One region of the Arthrobacter sp. TWP1-1 genome, then DNA from elsewhere that is predicted to be linked to it. Evidence: riboswitches for the same ligand, from Rfam matches in the RefSeq annotation. Region 1 holds a riboswitch; the other holds the start of a gene.

The links. A riboswitch is a leader RNA that binds a small molecule or an ion and turns the genes downstream of it on or off. The one in region 1 is predicted to bind cyclic di-AMP.
Region 2: linked by a shared signal. The riboswitch ahead of ACP7B9_RS09150 (hypothetical protein) and the one ahead of ACP7B9_RS16975 (NlpC/P60 family protein) in region 1 are both predicted to bind cyclic di-AMP.

Annotation. Positions count from the first base shown of each region.
Region 1 is NZ_JAFCXC010000013.1:27,620-33,245, reverse strand. Features, by position in the region: gene ACP7B9_RS16990 (FdhF/YdeP family oxidoreductase) at 1-150, shown strand, start outside; gene ACP7B9_RS16985 (molybdopterin molybdotransferase MoeA) at 245-1,495, opposite strand; gene ACP7B9_RS16980 (NTP transferase domain-containing protein) at 1,502-2,506, opposite strand; gene ACP7B9_RS16975 (NlpC/P60 family protein) at 2,660-3,463, opposite strand; cyclic di-AMP (ydaO/yuaA leader) riboswitch at 3,468-3,666, opposite strand; gene ACP7B9_RS16970 (M23 family metallopeptidase) at 3,818-4,489, opposite strand; cyclic di-AMP (ydaO/yuaA leader) riboswitch at 4,632-4,859, opposite strand; gene ACP7B9_RS16965 (metal-dependent transcriptional regulator) at 4,996-5,626, opposite strand, start outside.
Region 2 is NZ_JAFCXC010000004.1:92,791-98,416, reverse strand. Features, by position in the region: gene upp (uracil phosphoribosyltransferase) at 1-602, shown strand, start outside; gene ACP7B9_RS09155 (formylglycine-generating enzyme family protein) at 694-1,467, opposite strand; gene ACP7B9_RS09150 (hypothetical protein) at 1,483-2,235, opposite strand; cyclic di-AMP (ydaO/yuaA leader) riboswitch at 2,240-2,433, opposite strand; gene ACP7B9_RS09145 (MarR family winged helix-turn-helix transcriptional regulator) at 2,634-3,149, shown strand; gene ACP7B9_RS09140 (MFS transporter) at 3,159-4,424, shown strand; gene ACP7B9_RS09135 (winged helix-turn-helix domain-containing protein) at 5,016-5,626, shown strand, end outside.

The DNA of each region.
Region 1 (5,626 bases):
TTCCGCGTCGTGGCCTACTCAACGCCCGTGGGTTGCGCGGCAGCCTACTACCCCGAAACCAACGTCCTGGTGCCGCTTGATTCCACGGCTGACATCAGCGGCACCCCCACCTCGAAGTCCGTGGTGATCCGTTTGGAGCCCGTGGCGTAGATCGGGGCGTAGATCGGGGCGCTGACCGGCTGGTCAGTAGGCAGATAATGCCGCTATGAGCAATCTAAACGGCATTATCTGACCACTCAAGCGTCTAGCTCCACGGCAAGGGCATGGCTATGAGTGATTCCCCCATTTTGGTGCCATGCGGCGGGACCACCATCACGCCGTCGGCCGCTGCCAGACCGCGCATCATGGCGGAATCTGTGTACGCGCAAGGGGATGCCAACCCGTAGACCAGCCTGTACGGCATGATGCGGGTGGGACCTTGAAATTCCTTGATGGGACTACCACAGGCCACCTCCGTAGTGGCGGGGCGGGGACGGCTGCCCAATCTGGCGAGCAACGGGGCACCAACTGTTATGAGCCCCATGATCGCCGCGAGCGGATTGCCGGGCAGGCCCAGAATGAAGCGGCCGTCGGGGAGTTCCGCCAGCAAGGTGGGGTGGCCCGGGCGCATGGCGATGTGTGAAATGTGGAGTGTGCCGCCCATGGTGGTGATGGCCTCGCGCAGGAAGTCGGCGCTTGAGTTGCCGGTGGCACCCGTGGTGATGATGACGTCCGCGGGATCGTCGCCGTCATCGGCAAGGGCATCAAGCATAGAGGCGAGGTTGTCGGCGGCGCGTTGCAGCCCCACCACCGCTCCCCCAAGCATGGCCACGACGGAACCGAGTTGCGGCGAAAACGCGTCACGGACAAATCCGGGCTCGGGAATGCCGGATGCCACAACTTCATCGCCGGTCAAGACCAACTTCACGGCGGGCTTGCCCAGAACGGCAAGCTCGTCCATGGCACCCAGCGCGGCCAGCGAAATATGGGCAGGGTTAAGGACAGTGCCTGCCTTGATCAACAATTCATCCAGCCCCGCTTCCTGGCCGGCCGGACGGATGTGCTGACCGTTTTTCGGTTCCCCCGGCCGGGCAGTTCCGCCAAGGACCAAAACCGGCAAACCGTCGTCGTCCTTGGAAATAAGGCCGGATTCGCTGCGCAGAACAGACTTGGCGCCTGGTGGAATAAGCCCGCCAGTAACGATCGGGACGGCCTGTCCTGCGGAAAGTTTCGCGCCCGGTTCCGCCAGAATCCAGGGCGGACTGCCTGCAACGGCCCATCCGTCCATGGCCGAAGACGCATAGTGAGGCATGGCGTGGCGCGCAAACACGTCCTCAGCAAGGATCCGTCCCAGTGCCGTCGCCAGCGGGACCACATGCGCCGGCAGCGGCAGGGCCGCCTCCCAGGCACGCTCTCGCGCCTCCTCCCACGTGTGAGGAAGGCTCCGGACCTCGGCGGCGTCGGGAAGCGCGGCTCCTGAATCCTCGGCCGGACTCGTGCTGGCGGCGGTCACCATGAACCGTTAGTTCCCGGCGGGGGTTTGCGCATCCGGTGCGACCGGCGGCACGGCAGCTGCTGGCTCTACGTGCGCTTCCGCGGCTGCCAATTTCCTGGCCAAGCCCAACGCCGCCGCCATGGCGGTAGCCTCGCTGGCCTGTCCCGTTCCAGCGGCAAGTCCAGCGGCAAGTCCCGCCACGAAGGTGGTCAGTGGGGCAGCCGGACGAACGATCGAATGCGCGGCCACGCCAGCAAGGTTCAACACGGCGTCAACGTCGACATCAATGTCTGCAATTTCAAAGGCCTCAAGGAGTTTCTTTGTCCAGGCCTGCAGAGCCTCGTCGTGATTTTCCAATTGCTGCCCTTCTGCGTCGGCCGGCCCCGCGCCCATGCCTTGCGCGCGGGCATCCGCCCAAGTGTCGATATCGGCCGCGAGCCCGGATGGCACGGCACATTCCTTGATGTTCACATTAGCAATCAGGGAGAAAACAGAGGCGTTCTCCAGCCGGTGCGCCGCCCGCGCCGCACCCACAGCGTTATGCAGTTCCGCGAGTGGATAGATGGCGGCCAGTGGTTGCTTGCGGCCATCTGCAACAGCCATGACACCCTCCCCCGGCGCGCAGCTTGCCAGTTTCGGCGCAAGGAGCTCCACAATGGCGCCGGCGTGCGGCATGTCGCACGCAAGGACGAGCACGTAGCCAGCGTCCCCAGCATCCTCAGTCAAGGCAGACAGGCCGGCAGCAATGCCCGCGGCCGGACCTGCAAATGGCGGGTCCTCCTGCACTGCCACTGTAGCTGCGCCGCTCTTGGCAGTAGCCAGCCACTCGGCAATACGATCAACGGGACCCACGACGACGATGGGAGCTGGGCGCCGCCCGTCACCAATGGATGTGGCAGGCTCCGCGGCAAGAAAGTCTGCTGCCGCGTCAACGGTGCGAGCCAGGAGCGTTTGCCCGTCCAGCAAAAGCCCCGCCTTGGGTACACCGCCGAGCCTGCGGGACAATCCACCCGCCAAGATTATGGCCTGCACGCGGGTCCTTCGAAAGTTTTCATGATTGCCATGCTATCTCTCGGCCGTAGCAAGGTCTCAGGTGAGAATCCTAGAATTCAAGCCTTGTCCGTGGTGTGCAGATTAAATAAATGAACCCCGTCCGAAGACGGGGTTCATTTGGCAAAAAAGTTCTTAGTGACCCATTGCAATGAAAACGGGACCCGAACCGACGTTGGCGGAGAAGACAGCAGTCATGCCGCCGCCCCATCCACCGTGTACGGCCTGGCCGTTGCCAATGTAAACAGCGATGTGAGCCATGCCCATGCCGCCATCTGCGTAGTAGATCAAGTCACCGGGCTGTGCTTCGCCGGCGGAAACCGTGCGGCCCAAGCTCAGGTAGCCAGCGGGCCAGTCGTGGAAGTTAATTCCAGCGGCAGCCAAGGAGTTGCTAGCAAGCGCGGTGCAATCCTGAGCAACGCCAATCTGCGACAAGGCAGCGCTGGCGATTGTGGCGCCAATTCCGCTTGCAACTGCAGGCTTGGCAGCGACCTCAGGGGTGCTGGTGGTTACTGTCGGAGCTGCGGCTACTGCTACAGCTGCTTCTGCTGCCGGTGCGGCAACTTCTGCTGCTGCGGCGGGAGCAACGTCGCTGCTCTGTGCCTCTACAACTGCCGGTGCCTCAACAACAGGAGCCGGGGTGGAGGTGATTGCGGGGGTGGCGAAGGAGATCTTCACCGTGGACGCTGCGGTGATCGCGGAAGCAGCTTCCGTGTTCAGGTTCAGCGTAGTTGCACCATCAGAAGCGCGCTCCACAGTGGGAGTAGCCGCGTTTGCTGCGATGCCGGATGTCAAGACCAAGCCTGATGCCGCTGCGATAACAGCTGCCTGACGACCAACCCCGCCGACATTGGAACTGACGGCTTTCGTGAGGGTGGAGATCGGACTGGTCTTAGCAACCTCGGCGCGGTGGCGCCCAAGAGCAATATTTGAAGCCAAGAAGGTTTCCTCTCCCAATGCCTGCGAGGTAAGCTGTCGGATTCGGATGGGAGTCACCCGGCCGCTCCACATTTGAACAGCGAAGGAATTTCTTCCTCTGCATGAACTAACGCTTCGCGGCTTCACCCCAAGGTCTTCGCGCATTGCGCTCAGACCGATAATTGGTTCCCCCGCCCCTGCCAGACGATTGATACGAACGGACCATGTGCAGTGGCAGAGCTAGGCAATCTACGCATGGGCGCCAACTTGATTCGAAGTTGACGCGATTACGAATCTACAACAGATTTTTCCCAATGTCACGTTCAGGTCACGGTCTTGTGACTTATCCGTAACTAAAAGTGGGCTGTGGAGGAATTAAAGCCAGCCGAGGGGGTCGACGGTCTCGTCATCGACGATGACCTCAAAGTGCAAGTGAGGGCCGGTAGAGGCGCCAGTGGAGCCACTGAAACCTACCAATTCGCCACGTTCAACCTTTTGGCCAACCTTGACGGCATTGCTGCTCATGTGGTTATAGGACGTTGAGAGCCCGTTACCGTGGTCAACAACCACACGGTTGCCACCACCGTAGGTGTGCCAGCCCGAGAAGGTCACGGTGCCACCTGCGGCCGCAAGCACGTCGGTGCCGCTGGCGATGGCAAAGTCCTGGCCGGTGTGGTGTTCGTCAACCTGGCCCGTGATGGGGCTAATGCGATCACCAAAGGGAGAGCTTGGAACCAGATTTTTCAGCGGGGCTGAAAGGGTTCCCTTGGAGGCCTGCGGGGTGACATTGGAGGCTTCAACCTTCAACGTTTCCTTGAGCTGGCCATCCGGATTAAGGGAGCTGCCGATCTGGGGGGCGGCGAAAGTAATGGGAACATCAGCCGCTGCGCTGACAATAGTCTCCACTGAGGAGACCGAGGAAGCCTGAATACTGGGCGCTTCTACGGCTTGAGTGGAAGGCAGGGTTACCGCCAGCACCAAGCCGGCGGCGGCCATGGCCACGCCAACTTTTTGCCCGGCGCCGCTAGCGACACCTGCACGTAGCATCTGAGCTACGGAAAGACTGGGGGTTGAGCTTGCGCGCTCTGCTGCGAGAGCTTCGCGACGGCTACCTGCATGAACTGACAGCTCATGTGTTGCCGGCAATGACGCCCTACGGCGTCCCCGCTGATTGATCTCTGACACTAATTGCCTCTCTATAGATCACCTGCGAAGTTAGCTGTCGGATTCGGATCAGAGAGTCAAGCTTTCGATCCGGCCCCATTCTCTTGGCACGCGTCAATCGGTGGCGCTTTCCCATGGAAAGCGTCACTTCAACGTGATGCATAGAGATTGGGCTTCACCCCAAGGTTGGCCATTTGGCCAACCAAAAGTGGTTCCCCCGTCCTTGCCTGTTTATTTTCAGTCCATTGTGCGAAGGCAAGGTTCGGTGTCACACAAAGGTAACGCTTTGGTTACGGCGTTAGATATTTACTATACGGTACAAGCGGTAAACGTGATAATTCCGTTACCTGTCTTGTCAATAGCCGCCTATCACTGCGAGTCGGCAGTGATTAGCTCATGGAAACGAACACATGGGAGGCAACTTCCGGAGGCAACTCCAGCGCTCCTTCGATGCCTGGCACGCGCACAGAGATGTACTCTCCCACTTGTTCTAGCGAGATTCGCGCCCCCGGACGCAGTCCACCTTCATCCAGCTGCAAGAGCAGTTCGGGCTCAACCTGGATACGTTCAGACAGGCGATGGATGACAACTTCCTGACCCGGAGCGTAGCTGCTCATGGCGTCGACAAGTGTGACCAATCCCGCAGCAAAGAGCGGGGAAACTTGCCCTCCGAGCTCCTCGAGCCCAGGGATCGGGTTGCCATACGGGGACTCTTCTGGATGGCCAAGGAGGTCAAAGAGGCGCTGCTCCACGCGCTCACTCATGACGTGTTCCCAGCGGCAGGCTTCCTCGTGTACATAGGCCCAATCCAGGCCGATGACGTCGGAGAGCAGGCGCTCTGCCAGTCGGTGCTTTCGCATGACCCGGGTAGCCTTATCGCGGCCAGCCGGGGTTAGCTCCAGGTGGCGGTCGCCTGAGACGATGACCAGACCGTCACGTTCCATCCGTCCGATGGTTTGAGAAACAGTGGGCCCTGAATGGTGGAGACGCTCGGCGATGCGGGCGCGCAGGGCAACAATG
Region 2 (5,626 bases), on a different contig from region 1:
ACAAGTTGACCGTTCTGCGGGACAAGAACACTCCGTCCCCCATTTTCCGTCAGCTGACCGAGGAACTGGTCACTTTGTTGGCCTATGAGGCGACACGCGAAGTGCGTGTGGAGCCGGTCAACATCGAGACTCCGGTGACCAGCGCTATTGGTACCGGACTGGTCAAGCCCACACCCCTAGTTGTGCCGATCCTACGCGCCGGCCTTGGCATGCTCGAGGGCATGACCCGCCTGCTGCCCACCGCCGAAGTTGGCTTCCTGGGCATGGCACGCAACGAGGAAACCCTCGAAGCCATCACCTACGCAGAGCGCCTGCCCGAGGACCTCACAGGCCGTCAGGTCTACGTGCTGGACCCCATGCTGGCCACCGGCGGCACCCTGATCGAGGCCTTCAAGTTCCTCTTTGATCGCGGCGCAGCTGACATCACCTGCATCTGCCTGCTGGCAGCTCCGGAGGGCCTGGCAAAGCTCGAGGCCGCCCACGGCGATCGCGACAACGTTCACGTTGTTCTGGCGTCCATCGATGAGGGTCTCGACGAGAACTCCTACATTGTTCCGGGTCTTGGCGACGCCGGCGACCGCCTCTACGGCGTCGTGGACTAAAGAATTTAGTAAATGACACCGATTCCGCTTTATGACACCGATATCCCGGTGTCATAAAGCGGAATCGGTGTCATTTTTCGTTGCGAAGACGTTAGAGGCCGCGCAACGGGGTCCAGCCAACGGGCCGAGGCCCCTTGATGGACGCGCGTTCCTTGTCGGCGTCGGCCGACCAGCCCTGCGCGGACAAGGTGCCAGCAACTCCAACGGCTCCGCGGGCAACCCTGAATCCGACATCTTCAAGGAGGGCATCGGGTGCGCTGCCCCGGCGAACGGAGGCGCGTGCGCTCCAGTGGGGATCGTCCCAGCCGGCTCCGCGTAAACTCCTGTAGTCGCCGTAGCGGGCCGTGTCCGCATAATCCCAGCACCACTCCCAAACGTTGCCGATCATATCGAAGAGGCCGTAGTTATTCGCTAACTTGCTGGCAACGAGCTGCGGCCCCGCGACAGCATCTGCGGCCGTCCAGGCAATGTCAGCCAACGGTCCATAGACCGGGGTGGTTGTTCCTGCTTTGGCAGCCCACTCCCACTCGGACTCGGTGGGTAGTCGGTAACCGTCGGAACCAACCTCCCAATGGACCTCACGTCCGTCAACGGTATAGGCAGGCGAGAAACCAGCCACATTTGACGCTGCGTTGCACCACACGATGGCGTCAAACCATGTGAGGGGATGCATAGGCAGGCGAGGCAACGAAGGTGGAGTCCCGGCGTTGTCCATTACTGCGGACCAATCAGCCCGGGTGAGTTGGGTCCGGCCCAAAGAAAACGGGCGCAGCACCACATCGCGGGTGACTGCCGAACGGGCGTCTCGCATGGCGATGGTGCCGCCGGGGATGGGAACTAGGCCCAGAACTTCCTGCCGAACCATGCCCCTCCTTGAAAGTTAGTACCAGTTCACAGCATTTGAGTGCGCCCAGGCGCCGCATGGTGTGGAGTAGGTCTCCGTGATGTAGTTCAAGCCCCACGTAATCTGGGTCTCGTAATTGGTGAGGTAGTCAGCGCCAACGCTGGCCATCTTCTCAGCTGGCAAAGACTGCACGATCCCGTAAGCTCCGCCGTCGGGATTCAACGCACTGGTGCGCCAGTTAGATTCGCGTTCCCACAACTGGGTGAGGCAGCTCATTTCGCCGGCGCCCCAGCCGCGGGCGCTCACTTGTGTCGCGGCGTACGCTTTTGCTGCTGCGGGGTCATCCACAGCAACGGCCGGAGCGGGAGTTGGTGCTGGCGTGGTCGCGACGGGCGTGACCTCAGCGGCAGCGGCCTTGACATCCGTGGTGGCCGAAGCAGGCGCCGAAGCCTTCGTGTCCGAGGTGACGGAGAGACCGGGGAAACTGATGGTCGCATCATCCGAGGCCGAGATCGACGTAGGGGCCGCAGATGTTTCAGCGGCGGAAACGAGGCTAGCGAGGCTCGTATCCGTGGTGTGGCCGACCTGCTGGGCAATGGCGCCTGCAGTCAGGAGCCCACCAACCACGGCCACGGCGGCCACGCACTTTGCGGTCTTGGTGACAGCCGACGATGCGGAACCGGCGGCATGGGTCCCGGTACGGGAGATGCGGGCGGAACTCAGCCCAAAGATCGACTGGCGGCGAACTGATTCTGCGCGGCGACGGCCGCGCTGCGGTGCAGCGGTCATGATGTGATTGCCTCTCTACGCCTGCGAGGTGAGCTGTCGGGAACGGATTAGAGAATCCGGCCAACGCTCGGCATGGCAGTGGATAACACTGCTGCACTGCGTCGGCTTAACCCCAAGGGCTTCCATGCGGAAGGGCCCGTAAAAAGTGGGTCCCCCGTCTCTGCCATGCGTGTGGAGGGAGATGGGCGGCGGCAGAGCTCGGCGAACCGTCCATCGGTGCCAAAAACCGTAAATGGTTGGCGAGCACTTTAGTCAGACTATCCGAACGGTCTAACATTGTCACATTTTGGTAACAACCTTTGTAGCAGGTGAGCGAATCGACATTTACTTAGCAATGCTAACGATCTAGAGTTGAGAGCAGACGATACGAAACTTTTGATGTAGATAGCGCAGCGACGATGACCGAAACTTTCTCCCCTGACCCTTCCCCGCGTAACCCTTCCCCGCAACGTTCGACGACGGACCCTGGCCCGGGTGCCCCACGCAAGACCGCGCGGGGGATCGGCGCTGCCCCATTGGCCGCCGAATTGCGGATCGCGGTGATGCGCACCTCGCGCAGGCTCCGGGCAGAGGCGGCATCGCAGGAGATCAGCCCCGGTCAGTATTCGGTCCTTGCCGCCATCATGGACGGACCCCGAACAGTGGGCCAGCTCGCAGCACGCGAGCAAATTCAAGCACCTTCCATGACACGGATCGTCAATGGGCTGGCCGAGGCCGCATTCGTCAGCAGGGAAGAAAATCCGCAGGACAAACGCCAAGTCCTGGTGCGCGTTACGGATTCGGGAGCGGCAGCCCTCTTACGGGCGCGCTCCAAGCGAACGGAGTGGCTGGCGAGGCGCGTGGCGGCGCTGACTCCCGCACAGCGTGCCACGCTGCACGAGGCGGCCCTGATCTTGCAGGAGATGAGTGCCTAAGTGAATTCAATGTTCCGGGCGTTGCGGGTATTCAATTACAGGCTCTGGGTGACGGGGGCACTGGTCTCCAATATCGGAACGTGGATGCAGCGGGTAGCCCAGGACTGGTTGGTATTGACGGTCCTAACTAACAATTCAGGTACGGCAGCCGGCATCACTACGGGGCTGCAATTTCTGCCAATCGTGTTCCTTGGGCCTTACGCAGGACTGCTGGGCGATCGGGTCAATAAGCGCAAACTCCTGCTGATTACACAGGCCGCCATGGGTTTTTGTGCGCTTTTGTTGGGAATTTTGGTGGTCACCGGGTCTGTACAACTGTGGCATGTTTATGCTTTGGCTCTCCTGCTGGGCGTGGCAAGCGCCTTTGACGCTCCGTCGAGGCAGGCATTTGTCTCCGAAGTCGTCGGGAAAGCGGATGTTCCCAACGCCGTCGCGCTTAACAGTGCCTCGTTCAACCTTGCCCGCCTCGCGGGGCCCGGTGTGGCAGGTCTTGTTATCGCGCTGGTGGGTACGGGGCCGGCATTCTTAATCAACGCAGCCAGCTTTGCAGCCGTCATTTTCTCCCTCTGGCGGATGCGCGTCAACGAACTCATCCCTCCCGTCAGGGTGCCGCGGGCGAAAGGGCAGATCCGAGAGGGGCTCCGCTACATCCGCCAGCGGCCGGACCTGCTGATGATCATGGTGCTGGTCTTCATGGTGGGCACCTTCGGCATGAACTTCCAGATCACCAATGCCTTGATGGCCACGACAGTTTTCCACCTGGGGCCGGGGGAATATGGCCTCTTGGGCTCAGTCATGGCCATCGGAACATTGGCGGCCGCACTCCTTGCGGCCAAGCGAAAGAACATGCGGATGCTGTACATCGTTGGCGGGGCGCTGGCGTTCGGGATAACCGTGGCCGTGGCCGCGATCATGCCCAGCTACTTTTGGTACGCCGTGGCATTGGTGCCCGTGGGATTGGCGTCATTGACGTTCATGAACGCCTGCAACACCACGGTGCAATTGACCACCGATGCCGCCATGCGTGGGCGTGTGCTCGCCGTCTACATGGTGGTTCTGCAAGGCGGGACACCCATTGGGGCTCCGTTAGTGGGCTGGATTGCCACCGAATTTGGCGCGCGTTGGTCACTCGGCCTGGGCGCAGTGGTTGCGCTAGTGGCCGGATTCGTTGCGCTGATCTTGATGAACCGGCGCAATAACGTCCGGCTGCGAGATCAGGTCAGGGATCTGCGCCCATCATTCATGGTGCAGGGGCTGCGCAACGAGGCCAAGTAGTCCGTGGAGAGGGCAGTTACGTCACGCGCATAACGTAAACAACGGGTGACATAGTGGCAAATGCTGGGAGAACGCTGAGTCCAGGAGGGAACTTGCGAGGGCATCATAGGCGTGCTTTTCGGTGGTTTGAACTAATTCATTCAAAAATCGAACCCAATGAAATTTATGACACGCAATAACGTCAGCTGGGTGATTTAGTTCGAAACAATCCGTCATTTGACCGCTGATTGAGAGCAAAAAGACAGCGTGCGGTTCGTCACAAATTAGTACACGATCCCACAATGTGGACGTTTTGAGCCTATGTTACTTGCAAGTTCGCTTTATTACGTAGGAGACTGGCTACGTGAACACCCACTCAGTGAATCCTGCAGCCGCAGCAACTGTCCGCCTCGGAATGACCGGACGGTTTATGTGTGGTTGTCGAATGCAGGCCTAACGCACAACCCTGGATGCCACGCACGGCAATAGTGGCGGATACCAGTCTTGGCCTATGGGCCCGCCCCGATCGAGGGGCATAAATAGTTCTGGAAGCTCAGGACTCATGGAAGCATTCGCGCCGTTGAGTACGGCCATACACACTTAGGTAGTTCAATGTCAGTAGCATCCGGATACGTCCACATCTCAGTCCGCAACGCCGCTAGGGCAGTCGCCCGGAACGCAGGCCCTGCGGCACGCACCTCCCATGTCGATGCCCCCGGCTACGGCAACAGCTACCGCCCGGAGGCAACCACCCCGGCCGCCCGCTTGCGTGCCATTCCCGCAAATGACGTCAACCCCATGACGGCGCCCACCCCCGTCATTGCCGGTGGCGACAGGTTGCGCGGCGTCAGCCCTGACAACGTGGCCCGCGGCTTTGTTCTCTATGTTGGTGTTGACGAGGATACGGCCGCAGCCGCCGGTACTTCCTTGGCCAAGCTCGCGCAGGACATTCGCGCCTACGCCCAGTCCCTGGTCCCGCAGGCCCAGAGCTACGCCGCGGTGGCCATTGCGCCGTCGGACGCTGTGGGAACCGCCCTGGACGTGGTTCGTTCCACTTTCGGCGACCCCACCGTTGCTGCCCGTCCGCGGCAGGAAACGGTCCGCGTGGCTGCTGTAGATCAGCGCCCCACAGGTGTCTTGATCGACCTGGCCCGACGCGAAGTGCACCTCGACGGCGACACCCTGAACCTCACGTTCAAGGAATTCGAGCTGCTGAACTACCT